DNA from 3 places in the Hymenobacter sp. B1770 genome. Region 1 is predicted to be linked to each of the others. Evidence: riboswitches for the same ligand, from Rfam matches in the RefSeq annotation. Region 1 holds a riboswitch; each other region holds the start of a gene.
What was found. Region 1 has a riboswitch for S-adenosylmethionine ahead of ACP7AJ_RS00240 (O-acetylhomoserine aminocarboxypropyltransferase/cysteine synthase family protein). Riboswitches for the same ligand answer to the same signal wherever they lie in the genome.
Positions count from the first base shown of each region.

Region 2: another riboswitch for S-adenosylmethionine. It lies ahead of ACP7AJ_RS04905 (SusC/RagA family TonB-linked outer membrane protein); the one in region 1 lies ahead of ACP7AJ_RS00240 (O-acetylhomoserine aminocarboxypropyltransferase/cysteine synthase family protein).
Region 3: another riboswitch for S-adenosylmethionine. It lies ahead of metH (methionine synthase); the one in region 1 lies ahead of ACP7AJ_RS00240 (O-acetylhomoserine aminocarboxypropyltransferase/cysteine synthase family protein).

Region 1 is NZ_JAFCUF010000001.1:63,401-68,737, reverse strand. Features, by position in the region: gene ACP7AJ_RS00250 (hypothetical protein) at 1-779, shown strand, start outside; gene ACP7AJ_RS00245 (homoserine O-acetyltransferase family protein) at 870-1,895, opposite strand; gene ACP7AJ_RS00240 (O-acetylhomoserine aminocarboxypropyltransferase/cysteine synthase family protein) at 1,991-3,370, opposite strand; SAM riboswitch class I at 3,752-3,867, opposite strand; gene ACP7AJ_RS00235 (LysM peptidoglycan-binding domain-containing protein) at 4,124-4,408, opposite strand; gene ACP7AJ_RS00230 (hypothetical protein) at 4,590-5,009, shown strand; gene ACP7AJ_RS00225 (lysylphosphatidylglycerol synthase transmembrane domain-containing protein) at 5,158-5,337, opposite strand, start outside.
Region 2 is NZ_JAFCUF010000002.1:211,346-216,682, reverse strand. Features, by position in the region: gene ACP7AJ_RS04905 (SusC/RagA family TonB-linked outer membrane protein) at 1-2,864, opposite strand, end outside; SAM riboswitch class I at 3,361-3,457, opposite strand; gene ACP7AJ_RS04900 (hypothetical protein) at 3,740-3,868, opposite strand; gene ACP7AJ_RS04895 (SET domain-containing protein) at 3,929-4,411, opposite strand; gene fahA (fumarylacetoacetase) at 4,481-5,337, shown strand, end outside.
Region 3 is NZ_JAFCUF010000005.1:271,082-276,418, reverse strand. Features, by position in the region: gene ACP7AJ_RS12440 (molybdopterin molybdotransferase MoeA) at 1-1,002, shown strand, start outside; gene ACP7AJ_RS12435 (NADP-dependent oxidoreductase) at 1,094-2,032, opposite strand; SAM riboswitch class I at 2,251-2,358, shown strand; gene metH (methionine synthase) at 2,431-5,337, shown strand, end outside.

The DNA.
Region 1 (5,337 bases):
ACGCGGCCACCACCCGCACCTACCGCGTGCACCCCGATTTTATTACGGTTGGCGGCTCGTCGGCCGGGGGCTTTGCGGCTCTTGCAGTCGGCTATCTGGACAAAGCTTCGGAAGTGCCAGCGTATGTGGGCCTGGCGGCGCTGGGCGGCATTGAGGGCGCCAGCGGCAACCCGGGCTACAGCAGCGCCGTGCTGGCAGTGCTCAACCTAAGCGGCGCCACCGAAAACCCCAGCCTCATCGAGCCGGGCAACGTGCCCCTGTGCAGCGTGCACGGCACTGCCGATGCCACTGTGCCTTACCTGCAGGGCAGAGTTGGCGGTGGCCTGCCACCCAAGTACGTGTACGGCAGCGGCCGCTTGCATCCCCGGGCCACTGCTTTGGGCATTCGCAACACCCTGCGCCCCTTGCGAGGTGCTGGCCACGTTCCCTTTGAGAACAATGCCGCCTACGCCGATACCACCTTTCGCACCATGCGCGACTTTCTGCGGCCTAGCCTGGCCCAGCCGGGCACTGTAATAACGGCGGCTGCGCCAAGCGCTGCGAAGGCCGGGCCAGCCGCGCAGGCTTACCCCATTCCCGCAGATGATGCCATCCGCCTTGTGCTGCCCCCAGCGTGGGCCCTGCCCGTCGAGGCCCAGCTGCTCGACGTCACCGGTCGCGTGGTGCGAACCATCAATCCCCACGTCCGCGACGTAGAGGTGCTGCGCGGAGCTTTAAGAGCCGGGGTTTACTCGCTAAAGTTTCCCGGGCAGCTCCCCATTCGAATTGAATTTTGGTAGGTCAGGAGGGACGTTTCCCGCTAGTCCGAGAAACAAGAGGAGCCAACTGCGCTGCTCGCGGGCCAGGTAGTGCAGCAGAGCTTCCGGCGTTTAGTGTGCAAAAGTGGGCACGTAGAATAGCTCCAGAAAGTGGGTGATTGCCGCCGTTTCCAGCAGAAAGCCGTCGTGCCCATAGCGCGAATCCAGTTCGGCGTACATCGCGCCGGGTATATGATTGGCCAGCTCCCGCTGCTCACTGAGCGGAAACAACACGTCGGAGGTAATGCCCAACACCAACGTACGGGCCCCAATGCGGCGCAGAGCGGCTGGTACCCCGCCGCGTCCGCGGCCTAGGTTGTGGGTGTCCATGCTGCGGCTCAGGGCCACGTAGCTGTAGGCGTCGAAGCGGGCCACCAGCTTGTTGCCCTGGTAGCGTTGGTAGGCACTGGCGCGGTGCTCGCGCAGCAGCTCGTCGTCGGGGTCGGTCTGGGTTTCGCCGTAGGCCGAATAGCTGCGGTAGCTGAGCAGGGCAATGGCCCGGGCGGCACGCAGGCCGTCGTCGCCCCCGCCGGGCTGGCCGGCGGCGTAAGTTGGGTCGGCTTCGATGGCCAGGCGCTGGGCTTCGTTGAAGGCAATGCCCCAGGCCGAGTGCCGGGCATTGGTGGCAATTACCACCAGATGGTCAAACAAATCGGGGCGTTGCACGGCCCATTCCAGGGCCTGCTGCCCGCCTAGCGAGCCTCCAATCAGCGTGTGAATATCAGTCAGATCCAGGTCCTGGCGCAGGGCCTCGTGGGCCGCCACCAGGTCCCGAATGGTCAGGCGCGGGAAGTGCTGGAAGCGCGGAAGGCCCGTGGCTGGGTCTGGGTCGAGCGGGCTGGTGCTGCCGTAACAGGAGCCCAGCACGTTGGCGCACACAATGAACCAGTCGGCCGGGTCGTAGTAGCAGCCCGTTCCTACCAGGCCCGGCCACCAGCTTAGCACGTCGGCATTGGCCGTAAGGGCGTGGCATACCCAGACCACGTTGTCGCGCTCGGCGTTTAGCTGGCCCCAGGTGCGGTAGGCCACGTGGGCGCCCGCCAGGGTTTCCCCGCTTTCGAGGCGCAGGTCGGGGAGGGGAAGAATATGGTCGTGCATGTGGATCTGACTTTTTTTCACCGCAGGAGCCGCAGAAGGGTTTCGCAGAAGAACGCCCTCTGCGAAACCCTTCTGCGGCTCCTGCGGTGAAAGACTTATACTTCCAGTGGCTGGGCGTGCTCCAGCTCCGGCTCTTCAACGTCGACACCCGCTGTAGGGAGCGCAGCCGTGTTGCCAATGGCATCGAATGCCTGCTGCAAATCGGCTTTAATGTCCTCAAAATGCTCGATGCCCAGCGACAGGCGCAGCGAAGTGGGCGTGACGCCAGCGGCGAGCTGCTCTTCCTCGCTTAGCTGCTGGTGCGTGGTGGCCGAGGGCTGAATAATCAGCGTCTTGGCGTCGCCCACGTTGGCCAGGTGGCTGATGAGCTTCAGATTATCAATGAATTGTGTAGCCGTTTCCTTGCTGCCCTTCACCCGGAAGCTGAGCACGCCGCCGAAGCCGCGCTTCAGGTATTTCTGGGCCGTAGCGTGGTAGGGGCTGCTGGCCAGGCCGGGATAGTTCACGCTTTCTACCTGTGGGTGCTGCTCCAGCCAGGTAGCAATCTTCAGCGCATTTTCCACGGTGCGGTCTACCCGCAGGCTTAGGGTTTCGAGGCCAATGAGCAGCTGCCAGGAGTTGAACGGGCTGATGGCAGGGCCAAAGTCGCGCAGCCCCTCTACCCGGGCCCGAATGATGAAGGCAATGTTGCCAAAAGGCCCGCCCTTGCCAAATACGTCGTTGAAAACCAAGCCGTGGTAACCCTCGCTGGGCTCGGTAAACTGCGGGAACTTGCCATTGCCGAAGTCGTAGGTGCCGCCGTCCACAATCACGCCGCCCACGCTGGTGCCGTGGCCGCCAATCCACTTCGTGGCCGACTCGACCACAATGTGCGCACCGTGTTCTAGGGGCCGAAACAGGTACCCGCCCGCCCCAAAGGTGTTGTCCACAATAAGCGGCAGGTCGTGCTTGTTGGCAATGGCCGCAATTGCCTCAAAATCGGGTACGCTGAAGCTGGGATTGCCGATGGTTTCCAGGTAAATGGCTTTGGTCTTGTCGTCAATCAGCGCCTCAAAGCTGGCGGGGTTGTCGCCGTCGGCAAAGCGCGCCTCAATGCCCAGGCGCTTGAAGGCCACCTTGAATTGATTGTAGGTGCCGCCGTATAGGTAGGCCGTGCTCACGAAGTTGTCGCCGGCTTGCAGAATGTTGTTGAGGGCAATAAACTGGGCCGCCTGGCCCGAGCCAGTGGCGAGGGCGGCCACGCCACCTTCGAGGGCCGCTACGCGTTGCTCAAACACGTCGGTGGTCGGGTTCATCAGGCGGGTGTAGATGTTGCCGAACTCCTTTAGGGCAAATAGGTTGGCGCCATGCTCGGCGCTCTTAAATACGTAAGAAGTGGTTTGGAACAGCGGCACTGCGCGGGCACCGGTGGTCGGGTCGGGCTGCTGGCCGGCGTGGAGTTGCAGCGTTTCGAAATGCAAAGGGGAAGCAGACATAATGCGGGTACGTTTGAAGGTGAAAAGTTAGAAAATGATAGGTAAAGAGCGCAAAACGGTCTGAAAAGGCGGTTTGTAAGCGCAGTGAAGCCCCAATGGCCCGTGCTGAAGATGCGGCCCCAACCGGCTGCCTTGGCCCAAAAAGCCAGCAGCGAGCACAAAGGGCCACCAAAAAAATCAGAAGGAGGGGAAGGGTTGTCTAAGCCGGTATCAGCTTAGCAACAACACGGGCACCAACAGCACATTCGCATTCGTGCCGGGCACGATGACACGCCGTAGCCGCTAGGGGCCACAACGACAAAGCCCGAAGCCAGAGCACGCAAAGCGGCCGGAGCATTCGGGACTAAATAAGCGGAGGTAAGGAGGTTTTCCATGGCACTCGATTCATATGCCCCTCCCCGGCCTGAGCCGGAGCGGGTAGGAATTGGCACCTTTCGCGCGGTCGAAGGTTGCCAGCGGGTCACGGAGCCTATTCTCTCGCCGCTTCTGTATAAAACTTAAAACTTCCCCGCCGCGAGCGGAGGAGTACCTTGTTGTTGGTGAGCCAAATGTACGCGAGAAATTTTTTTATGGGCAAGCACTTGCCAAGAAAAATAATTTTGAGTACCCCGCCAAGCGAAGCATTCAGCGTGCAAAAATTGAATGACACTACCTAGCCAACCGCTTCGAGCCAGCACTTTCAAACCTTTCAAGCACAAAAAAGCCACCCTGAAACAGAGTGGCTTTTCTCACCTTTTTTCTGCAAAAAAGTACCTAGAGACTAGGTAGGGTCAACACCTGGCCGACTTCAATCAGGTCAGGGTTGTTGCCGATGATGGCCTTGTTGGCCTCGTATATCTTTGGCCACTTCGCGGCATCGCCGTAGTGGTTTTTAGCAATTTTTGAAAGCGAGTCACCGCTTACCACGGTGTACGAGTTACCAGTAGCAGCCGGATTGCTGTTGTTGCCGAAAAAATCGGTTCCGCCAGCAGCCGGGTTTGCAGCGGGCTCTACGGGCTTTTGCTCGCCTTTGTCGCTGAGAAAATCAAAGAGTCCCATGGAAAGTTTCAATTTGATGAAAAATAAAATAAGGCGGCTTGCCTGAAGGCTAGCCGACACGGCACATATACGGGCAAGCTCAAGGGGGGTTTCGCTCTAAACCCTTTTGCGTGCCACCCGTAAGCCGACGAGCCCGCTATTGCGCGGCTTGTTCCTTCATTTCACCATTTTGCTTATTCTCATGAAATCTCACTCGCTTTTTTCGCTTCGTTATTTCGCTAGCCTGTTGATGCTCCTATCGTTGTTTACTGTTGCTTGTGGCAGCGATAAGGGCAAGGTAGAAGGAGTAAATATGTTGTACGGCACCGACAGCAAGGTATGGAAAACTGCTAAAGAGCTTGACAGTACCGGCGACAAAGTGAAGCAAACCTCAGCGCAAAAGCAAGAAGAACTGCGCATTTTTGCAAATGGCACTTACAACATGACCGGTGCCACTGGGGCTATCTCGGGAAAATACACCTTTGACCAGGCGGGCAAAACCATTACCATGACCCCCGATGGCTCAGCCACCAGCAATACTTTTACCGTGGAAACGCTCACCGACGACAAGCTCACGCTGAAGTCGGCCGACGGCGCCGCGCTGATGTTGGAAGCTGATTAAAAAGGTTTTTAGCGTAAGAAAAAGCCCCGTGCCGCAATGGCACGGGGCTTTTTTTGTGCCGAATGAAGATGTTCAAGTACGGCAGAATAAGAACAGAAATACTCTCCTCCTCTGCCATCGATACCAATGCTGCTGCCCTTGTAGGTTGCTAAACCTTGGCTGTGGCAGCGGGCTGCTTGATGAACACCCGCGTCACCCAGCGCGGTAAAAAAATCATACCCAGCACCAGATACAGGTAGTATGTCACGACCCGATACAGCAGCACCATGAAGCTGGTCATGGTAGCGGTGCCGATGAAGCTGCCAAAGAAGGTGGGAAACGCGCCCTC
Region 2 (5,337 bases), on a different contig from region 1:
TTCAGGTGCACACGGGCAATGGTTTCTTTGGGCAGGGTGTAGCCTAGGGAAAGGGTGCGCACGCGCAGGAAAGAACCATCTTCTAGGTACCGGTCGCTCAGGTTCTGTACTACGCCGCCGTAGTTGTTGCTGGACGCTACCGAAGTCAGGCGCGGGATTTCGGTGACATCGCCGGGCTTCTGCCAGCGCTGCAGCTGCTCGCTTAGGTAGCCAATGTTGCTTTGCGTGCCGCCGTGCACCAGGAAAAAGCGGTTCATATTCATGATTTTCGCTCCTTGCTCGAAGTTGAGCGTGAAGCCAAAATCGAGGCCTTTGAAGTTGACTGAGTTGGTAACTCCGCCGAAATAGTTGGGCCAAGCATTGCCCACCAGCTTGCGGTCGGCCACGGTTATGCGGCCGTCGCCGTTCACGTCTTCGTACTGGGCGTCGCCGTTTTCGCGGCTCACGCCGGTCTGGTTGTACAGCCAGAACGAGTAGAGCGGGGCACCCTCTTCCAACCGGAAAATATCGCGCGAGCCCGTGGTGATGGGGGCCGCCAACTTTTCAATCTTGTTCACGTTGCGGGCCACGTTGAAGGTGGTGTTCCACTGCACGGCGGTGGTTTTGGGTAGCCAGCTAGCGGTAAGTTGTACTTCGATGCCCTTGTTGCTCACAGCGCCGAAGTTTTCTACTACCGAGGAGAAGCCGGTTTTGCGCGGCACCGGCACGTTCAGCAGCAGGCCTGAGGTGTACTTGTCGTAATAATTAAGCTCCAGCAGCAAGTGGTTTTGCAGCACCGCCGCGTCGAGGCCCACGTTCCACTGCTGGGTCGATTCCCAGCTCAGGTTGGGGTTGGCAAGCTGCAGCGGGGCCGTGCCCGGCAGGTCGAGGTAGTTGGCTCCACCCTGCACCAGGCCCAAGGATGCGAAGTCACTGATGCCGGCCTGGTTGCCCGTACGGCCTAAGCTGCCGCGCAGCTTCAGCTCCTGGAAAATATTCAAATCTTGAATGAAGCTTTCTTCGCCCAGGCGCCAGCCCAGGCCCACAGCCGGAAAATAGCCCCAGCGGTTGTCGCGCCCGAAGCGGGATGAGGCATCGGCACGCACGCTTACATCGGCGGTGTAGCGCTCCTTAAAGGAATAAGTGGCTTTGCCGAAAAACGAAACAAGCCCAGCCTGTGAGCGCGCCGAAGAACCCGTTTGGGTAGCGGCCGAAGCAATGGTGGTCAAGTCATTGCCGGGAAACTGCTGCCCCGCCAGGCTGGTCCGCTGGAAGGTGTTTTGCTGCAGCGTATTGCCCACCAGGGCTTGCAGCGAGTGGTTTTCACCAAAGTTGACGTTGTAATTCAGCGTCTGCTCGTTGAGCAAGGTGATGTCGCGTGACAGAAACGAGGACGCCGTGCCCCGGGGCTGACCAGCCAGTATCAGGGTGTTGTTGAAGTTGTTCTCGTACATGTCGTTGAAGTCGATGCTCCAACTGCTGCGCAGGGTCAGGTTCTTGAGCAGCGCATACTGCCCGTACACATTGGAGATGACGCGCGAGCCCACAGCGTCATTGTTCAGGTTGTTGATGAGGGCTAGGTGGTTGTCGAACGAACCGTATTTGGCATAGCTGCCATCGGGGTTGTAAATCGGCAGATTGGTGCGCGGAAACAGAGCCGAGTTGATGACGCCCACGGGGTTGTTATCATTGCTGCTCACGTTGCGGTGGGTGCGGGCCAGCGCGGTGCTGGTGCCGATGCGCAACTTGTCCGTCACCGAGTTATCCAGGTTTACGCGCAAGCTAAACCGGTTGAAGGCGCTGGGCCGGGCGATGGATTCCTGGGAGAAGTACCCCGCCCCTATGTAAAACTGGGTTTTGGCTGAGCCCCCGGCTGCCGACAGCTCGTAGCTGTGCGTTTGGGCCGTGCGGAAAACGTCGCTGAGTCGGTCGTAAGTCTGCTGTTCTTCTGGTAGGCCCCGGCCGCCAGCCGCCTTGGCGCGGAAAGGCAGCTGCGAAGGGTTGCCGCCGTCGTTCAAAAACCGCTCATTTTCCAACGCTGCCAGCTCTGGCCCGGTCACCAGGCTGTACTGCTTCGCCGCCTTCGACAGCGCGTGGTAGGTGTTGAAGGTGATGCTGGTTTTGTCGCCGGCTTTGCCACGCTTGGTGGTGATGAGCACAACCCCATTGGCGCCCCGCGAGCCGTAGATGGCGGTGGCGTTGGCATCCTTAAGAATCTCAATGCTCTCGATGTCCTGCGGGTTCAGGTCGGCCAATGGGTTGGCGGATACCTGGTTGCCCAACCCCGTAGCAATGAGATTGGTGTTGTTGATGAACACGCCATCGACCACATAGAGTGGGTCGTTGCTGGCATTCACAGAGTTGCTGCCCCGTATGCGGATGAAAATGCCGCCGCCCGGTACTCCCGAATTGGCCGATACCTGCACGCCAGGCGCCTTGCCCTGCAACAGCTGGTCGGGGCTGGCGGCGGGAATGTCCTTGAGCGCATCGCCCTTCACGGAGCTAATGGCGCTGGTGAGCGTTTTGCGGTTTTGCTCGCTGTAGCCCGTCACTACTACTTCGGCGAGCTGCTGCAAGTCTGGGGCAAGGTCAATGGCGAGTGGCGTGCTGCCAGCTTGCACTTCCTTTTTGGCATAGCCTACGTAGCTGAAAATGAGTGCAGAGCCTGCCGAAACGTGCAGCGCAAATTGGCCATTCGCGTCGGTGGTAGTGCCGGCACTGCTGCCCTTGGCCATCACCGTAACACCGGGCAAAGGCGTATGGCTGGAGGCGTCAGTAACAATGCCGCTCACTTGCGGCCCGCCTTCCGACTGTGCGTAGCTGGTGGCGGTGGCCCCTCCCCAGAGCAGGGTAATCAGCACCCGCCGAAGCGTATTTGGTTTCATCAGATTTATAAGTTGGGGGTGGTGGGTCCCGCGCTGCCAGCCGTCACGTAGTGGCGACGCGGAAGAGACCCGAGAGGATTAAGGGGAATAGAAAGGGTCGCTGGCTTCCAGCGCCTTCTCTCCCGAGCAGGAGACAGAAGGCAGCCTTAGCAGCATTCCGCTGCTGGGCCGGGCTGCCATTGGTGCACAGCGGCGCTCGGCCCAAAGCCGCAGAATTACCCGGAAAAAGAAAGAATTGACCTGCGCCTGCCACCTGGCAGACACTAACACGTTGGCCCGCAGCCGCAAACGGCCAGAACAAACGTGCGCGACCCCGCTGCTACTTTGCTGCGGTAGTCACTACGGCCGGTGAGGAATCTAAAAGCTTACTAAGCCCAACATCCCCGACCGGCCCGCCGCATACACGCGGCTGCGCTCGACGCACAACAACACTGCTTTGCAGCAAGTGAGGTGGTTGGTGAAATGCGGAGGGGACGTAATAAGTCCATGGCTTTTGTTTTTATATGGTCAGGACTTGGCACCGTTTCGGGGCGGATGCCCCGTTGGTTGCCGGCGTTTCGTCGAGCCTGTCTCTCCACGCCTCTGTATAAAAACAACCCTTTGGTTGGAAGGAATTGTGGGACAAATGTAAAGGAGCTTTTTTTAGAATTGCTCATTACAGGCCCGAATTTTATTCAAATCCTAGAATAATCTAGTCGTTAAACCAGTATTCAAATACCCGCTAAACATGAATAAAAAGGGCATTTCAAACGATATTGTTTGCCTGGGATTAAGGACATTAAAGTCTTCCCTAAACCCGGAATTTTGCAATTATTTTTTTATTGTGTTTAAGCACTGCCACCCAGTGTTTCTCACGATTTCCCTTTGCTTTGGTATTAGCCAAGCACCTGGCCGCTCAACTTTAGCTCCTGGCGGGCATCGTAGTAGCACTGCAGAATGGAGTCCATCGGGGCGGTGCCGGCAGCTACGGCCTGCACGCGAGCTCGGTACTCGGGGGCCAGCAAGCGCAGCAGCGGCTGCGCTACCCCGGTGAAATGCTGAAAGGCATCCAGCAGCTGCGCGTTTCATTCAGCATGGTAATTCAGCAAATCGTCGGGCAATACCTGGGTGCGGGCACAGCCCGGCTCGGGCACGCAGTAGAACGGCTCGCTGGGATTGAGGTACCCGTAGTCGTCGGTCAATTCCTCACCAAGAAAACTGTCGCGCACGGCCAACTCGCAGTCGTAGGCGGTGCTCATGCAGCTCGAGCGAAAGCTGTAATTGACAAAACGGGCATGGTCGCCGCAGAGCGCATAGTTCCCGTGGTGGTCGCGGTAACAATACTTATCCAGAAATACTCTTTGGAGTGGGTCCATCCTTTCAAAGCATGGCGGCGAAATAATTTGGTCCAAAGAGTCGAATATCCAAGCGATAGTGCCCTTGGGAATAAGCTTGGTGGCGACCACGCCTAAGCCGATTTCGGGGCTGATGAAGCGCAATTCGGTGTCAGGATGAATCATGTGAATTTGGCCGATAAAGGAGGTGGCAATGTTAGAAAAAACGGGCACCAAACAAAGCAGAACAGCGCACTAGCGGCCTACTGCCCTACTTTTGCCAGCACACCCCACCCCACCCCCATGGCTACCTCCCCGAACTCGCCTGCACTTCGCTCTTGGATTGACATTCCGCCCGGCAACGACTTTCCTATCCAAAACCTCCCCTTTGGGGTGTTCGAAACCGACGAGCGGGGGCCGCACCTGGCAGTGGCCATCGGCGGCTATGTGCTCGACCTTTATGCTGCCAGCCAGTACGGCTTTTTTGAGGACCTGACCGAGTTGGGGGAAGCCCAGCCCAAGGTGTTTCGCCGGCGTTCCCTCAACGCCTTCTTGCGGCTGGGTCGCCCCGCGTGGCGCGCTGTGCGCCAGCGTGTGAGTGAGCTGCTGCGCCACGATGCCCCCGAGCTGCGCGACAACGAAGAAGCCATGCGCAGCTGCCTATTGCGCCAAACCGAAGTGCGCATGCTCCGGCCCGTGAAGCCCAACAACTACACCGACTTTTACAGCAGCATCGAACACGCCACCAACGTGGGCACCATGTTCCGCGACCCCGCCAATGCCCTGCTGCCCAACTGGCGCCACCTGCCCATTGGCTACCACGGCCGCACCAGCAGCATAGTGGTATCAGGCACCCCCATCCGTCGCCCCAACGGCCAGCGCAAGGCTCCCGACGAAACGACCCCCACATTTGGCCCTAGCCGCCAGCTCGACTTTGAGCTGGAAATGGCCTTCGTGGTGGGCACCGGCACCGCCCTGGGCAGCACAGTGCCAATTGACGCAGCTGAAGACCACATTTTTGGCCTCTGCCTGTTCAACGACTGGAGTGCCCGCGACCTGCAAAGCTGGGAATACGTGCCCCTGGGCCCGTTCCTGGGCAAGAACTTTGGCAGCAGTCTGGCCCCGTGGGTGGTCACGCTCGATGCCCTGGAGCCCTTCCG
Region 3 (5,337 bases), on a different contig from region 1:
TACGCCGGCGCACCGCCCCAGCCTCTGCTCAATGCTCAGGCGGCTGTGGAAGTGATGACCGGCGCGGTGCTGCCGCCCGGCACCGACGTGGTGATTCGCTACGAGGATATTCAGCTGGAAAATAACCGCGCCACCATTCAAATTCCACCGCCCAATGCCCCCGGCGTCAACATTCACCGCCAAGCCGCCGACCGGCGCTTGGGCGATGTGTTACTCGCGCCCGGCACCCGCCTGGGCCCCGCCGAGCTGGCCGTGGCCGCCACCATCGGCGCGGCCGAAATAAGCGTAACCCGCGCCGCCCGAGTGGCCGTCGTAAGCACCGGCGATGAACTGGTGGGCATCAGCGAAACGCCCTTGCCGCACCAGATTCGACGTTCCAACGCCTATGCGCTCCAGGCCTTGTTTGCTCAAGCCGGCGCCGAGGTGGCCCTGTTTCACCTCACCGATGAGCTGGCCTCCTTGCGCCAGGTCCTGGCCAATATTCTGGGCGCCGGCTTTGATGCGGTGGTGCTGAGCGGCGCCGTGAGCAAGGGCCGCGCCGACCACCTGCCTGGCCTGCTGCGCGAGCTGGAAGTGGTCGAAATCTTCCACGAAGTAAACCAGCGCCCTGGCAAGCCCATGTGGTTTGGGGCGCGGGCGGCGGGGCCGGTGGTGTTTGGCCTGCCCGGCAACCCGGTTTCGACCTTTCTGACGGCCTGCCGGTACGTGCGGCCCTGGCTGTGCGCCTGCATGCAGCCCACCGCTGCCGCAAAAACCGGCGCGGCGATTGATGCCCCCGCGCCGGCGGTGCTCACCGTTGACATTGTTTTTAAGCCCCAGCTGGCTCATTTTGTGCCCGTGCGGCTTACAGTGGATGCGGAAGGGCGGCGCCTGGCCACTCCCTTACGAGTAGGTGGCTCTGGAGATTTGGCAGGGCTCGTGGGCGCTACCGCCTTTTTGGAGCTGCCACCGGAGCCAGTGGAGTTTCCGGCAGGCAGCGTTTGGCCGACTTGGTCGCTGTAGCGCCTGCAAATGGGCAGAATCACTGCCGATTTGCAGGCGCTATGTAAATGGAGCAGCGACACGTTTTTTGGCACCAATAAACAGCTGGCTGCTACGGCACAATAACGATTTTGCCCGTGGTGTGGTGCGTGTCAATCTGAGTGAATGCCTCAGCCGTCTGGTCCAGCGAGTATGTCTGGCTCACGTTCACTCTCAGCTTGTCGGCATCGGCTAGTTCGCGCAACGCATCCAGCTGCACGGCGTTGGGCTCGACAAAAACGTAGTGAAACCGGATGCCGGCGTCCAGTCCCTGGCCGTTGTGCAGAATGGAAACCAGGGCACCGCCCGGCTTCAGCGCCGATAAACTCTGCGTGAGCGTTTCGCCGCTGATGCAATCATAAATCAGGTCTACGCCAGCGGGCACCAACGCTTTCACAGCCTCGCCCACGGCACCTTGCTTGTAATCGACAGTGAAATCAGCACCCAGCTCTTTCATGTAGGCGAAATTCTTCTCGCTGGCTACCGCTACCACCGTTGCGCCCTGGTGCTTGGCCAGTTGAATGGCGAAGCTACCCACCCCACCTGAGGCGCCTAGGATGAGCACGGTTTGGCCGGCTTGCAGCTGGCCAGCATCAAACAACGACTGGTAGGCCGTGAGACCGGCCAGCGGAATACCAGCCGCCTGCTCCCAGCTCAGGCTGCTGGGGCGCCGCGCCAGGTAGCTTTCGGGCAGCACCAGGTATTCGGCAAAGGTGCCGTGCTGTACTGTGGGGCGGCGGGCGTAGGCATATACTTCATCGCCCACGGCAAAGCGGCGGGCGCTGTGGCCCCTCTCTTCTACCACGCCGGCTACGTCCCAACCCGGAACCAGGGGGAATTCATAGGGAAGTATTTGCTGCAGATACCCGGCCCGAATTGCCGAGTCGACAGGGTTGACACCGGCTGCTTTTACCCGTACCAGTACTTCTCCCTCTCTTACCTCGGGAACGTCGAGGTTATTTATCTGGATTTTATCCACTCCGCCAAACTCTGTATAGAAGGCAGCTTTCATTTGTTTTACCATGGTTGGTATTGCTTCAACCTTGTTTACAAAAAACCAAAAAAGAACGTCATGCTGCGCTACGTTCTATACGCGTTGCATGACTGCTGAATACTTTATTCAGGGACAAACCCTTGTATAGGCAAGCTTGTACTAAACTGCTATCGGGCCCTTAGGTTGCGAAGGTGCACCATGCGAATTCGCGGAAGCGGCTGTATCTTCGTCCTACGCTGCTATCCAGAAAGACCGAGGGACCGGGCCCGATGACGTCTTGGCAACCTACCTAGAGTAGGTGCCAACTCCCGTTTCACCTCCTTTTGGGTGAAAGAAGATGACAGCCGGAACCGAACAGCACTGTTCGGGTTTCTTTCTGGATACGCGCTACTTGCCCGTTACTCAATCCGAAAGAAATGCCCACTGCCATCCTTGCCGCTCCTTCTCCTCTTCCCGACCTGCTCCGCCAGCGCCTGCTGATTCTCGACGGCGCCATGGGCACCATGATACAGCGCCACCCGCTGACCGAGGAAGACTTTCGCGGTACCCGGTTCGCTGACCACCCCAAGCCGCTGCGGGGCAACAACGACCTGCTCAGCCTCACGCGGCCGGACATCATTAAGGGCATCCACGCCGAGTACTTCGCCGCCGGGGCCGACATGGTGGAAACCAATACCTTCTCGGGTACCACCATCGCGCAGGCAGACTACGGGCTGGAGCACGTGGTATATGAGTTGAACTACGAGTCGGCGCGCTTGGCGCGTGAAGCGGCTGACGAGTACTCTACCCCCGATAAGCCGCGCTTTGTGGCCGGCGCCGTGGGCCCCACCAACCGCACCGCATCGCTCTCGCCCGACGTGAACCGCCCCGGTTTCCGCGCCGTGACCTTCGACGAATTGGCCACCGCCTACCTGGAGCAAGTGCGTGGCCTTGTGGACGGCGGCGTGGACACGCTGCTCATCGAAACCATCTTCGACACGCTGAACGCCAAGGCGGCACTTTATGCCGTGCAGAAGTTTTTCGACGAAGGCGGCCGCCAGGTGCCGCTCATGATTTCCGGCACCATCACCGATGCCTCGGGCCGCACGCTGTCGGGCCAGACGGTGGAAGCCTTCTGGAACTCCATCAGCCACCTGCCACTGCTGAGCGTGGGCCTGAACTGCGCCCTCGGCGCCAACCAGCTCAAACAGTACGTGGAAGAGCTCAGCCGCATTTCCGACGTGCACATTTCGGCTTACCCTAATGCCGGTTTGCCCAATGCGTTTGGCGGCTACGATGAGTCGGCGCAGGAATTTGCGGCGTTGGTCGAAGATTATTTGAAGGACGGCATTGTGACGGTGGTAGGCGGCTGTTGTGGTACCACGCCCCAGCACATTGCCGAGCTCAGCAAGCTGGCCGAGCGGTACCAGCCGCGCCCACTGCCAACCGAAATTCCGCGGGCCACGCACCTGAGCGGCTTGGAGCCCTTTGCCATCAAGCCCGAAAGCTTGTTTGTAAACGTGGGCGAGCGCTGCAACGTGACCGGCTCCCGTGCCTTCGCCCGGCTCATCCGCACCGGTGCCTACGAGGAAGCACTGGCCGTGGCCCGCGTGCAAGTGGAGGAAGGCGCCCAGGTACTCGACATCAACATGGACGAAGGCATGCTCGACTCTGAGCAGGCCATGACCACTTTCCTGCACCTCATTGCCTCGGAGCCCGATATTTCGCGGGTGCCGCTGATGATAGACTCCTCAAAATGGAGCGTGCTGGAAGCGGGCCTGAAGTGCGTGCAGGGCAAAAGCATTGTCAATTCCATCTCGCTGAAAGAAGGGCCGGAGGTGTTTTTGCAGCGGGCCCGCACGGTGCGCCAGTACGGCGCGGCCATGGTGGTGATGGCCTTCGACGAGGACGGCCAGGCCGACACGCTCGAGCGCCGCAAGGAAATCTGCCAGCGCAGCTATGACCTGCTGATGAGCATCGACTTTCCGGCCACGGACATCATTTTTGACCCCAACATCCTCATCGTCGGTACCGGCATGGAGGAGCACCGCAACTACGCCATCGACTTTATTGAGTCGGTGCGCTGGATTAAGCAGAATCTGCCCGGCGCGCTCACCAGCGGCGGCGTGTCGAACATTTCGTTCTCCTTCCGCGGCAACGACGTGGTGCGCGAGGCTATGCACGCGGCCTTTCTGTACCACGCCATCCAAGCGGGGCTGGACATGGGCATTGTGAACCCCAACCAGCTCGCGGTATACGACGAAGTGCCCAAAGACCTGCTGGAGTTGGTAGAAGACGTGCTCCTCAACCGCCGCCCAGATGCTACCGAGCGCCTGCTGGAATTTGCCGAAACCGTGAAGCAAAAAGGCAAGGTGGAAGTAGTGGCCGACGCCTGGCGCAGCCTGCCCGTGCAGGAGCGACTGTCGCACGCGCTGGTAAAAGGCATCACTGAATTTATTGACGAAGACACTGAAGCCGCCCGCCAGGAGCTGGACCGCCCGCTGGATGTGATTGAAGGCCCGCTGATGGCCGGCATGAACGTGGTGGGCGACCTGTTTGGTGCCGGCAAAATGTTTCTGCCGCAGGTGGTGAAATCTGCCCGCGTGATGAAGAAAGCCGTGGCTTACCTCGAGCCCTACCTGTTGGCTGACAAGCGCGGCGCCGACCGACAGACCGCCGGCAAAATCCTGATGGCGACGGTGAAAGGCGACGTGCACGACATCGGCAAAAACATTGTGGGCGTGGTGTTGGCCTGCAACAACTTCGACATTGTGGACCTCGGCGTGATGGTGCCGCTCGAAAAGATTCTCGACGAAGCCCAAGCTCAGAACGTGGACGTTATCGGCCTCTCCGGCCTCATCACGCCCTCGCTCGATGAGATGGTGTATGTAGCCCAGGCCATGGAAAAGCGTGGCATGAAAGTACCCCTGCTTATTGGTGGCGCCACCACCTCGCGCCTGCACACGGCCGTGAAAATTGCCCCGGCCTACAGCGGGGCCGTGGTGCACGTCAACGACGCCTCGCGCAGCGTGGGCGTAGCCGCCGGCCTGCTCGGCTCGGGCGAGGCCGCTTACGCTGAAACGGTGGCGGCCGACTACGCCGCCCTGCGCGCCGACTACGCCAGCCGCCAGCGCGACAAAAACTACCTCACCATCGAGGCTGCCCGCGAAAACGGGTTCAAAGCCGACTGGGCCACCACGCCCATCACCAAGCCCACCTTCCTGGGCACCAAACTGCTGGAAGATTACGACCTCGCCGAGCTGGCCGAGTACATCGACTGGACGCCCTTCTTCCACACTTGGGAATTGAAAGGCCGCTACCCTCGCATTCTTACCGACGAGAAC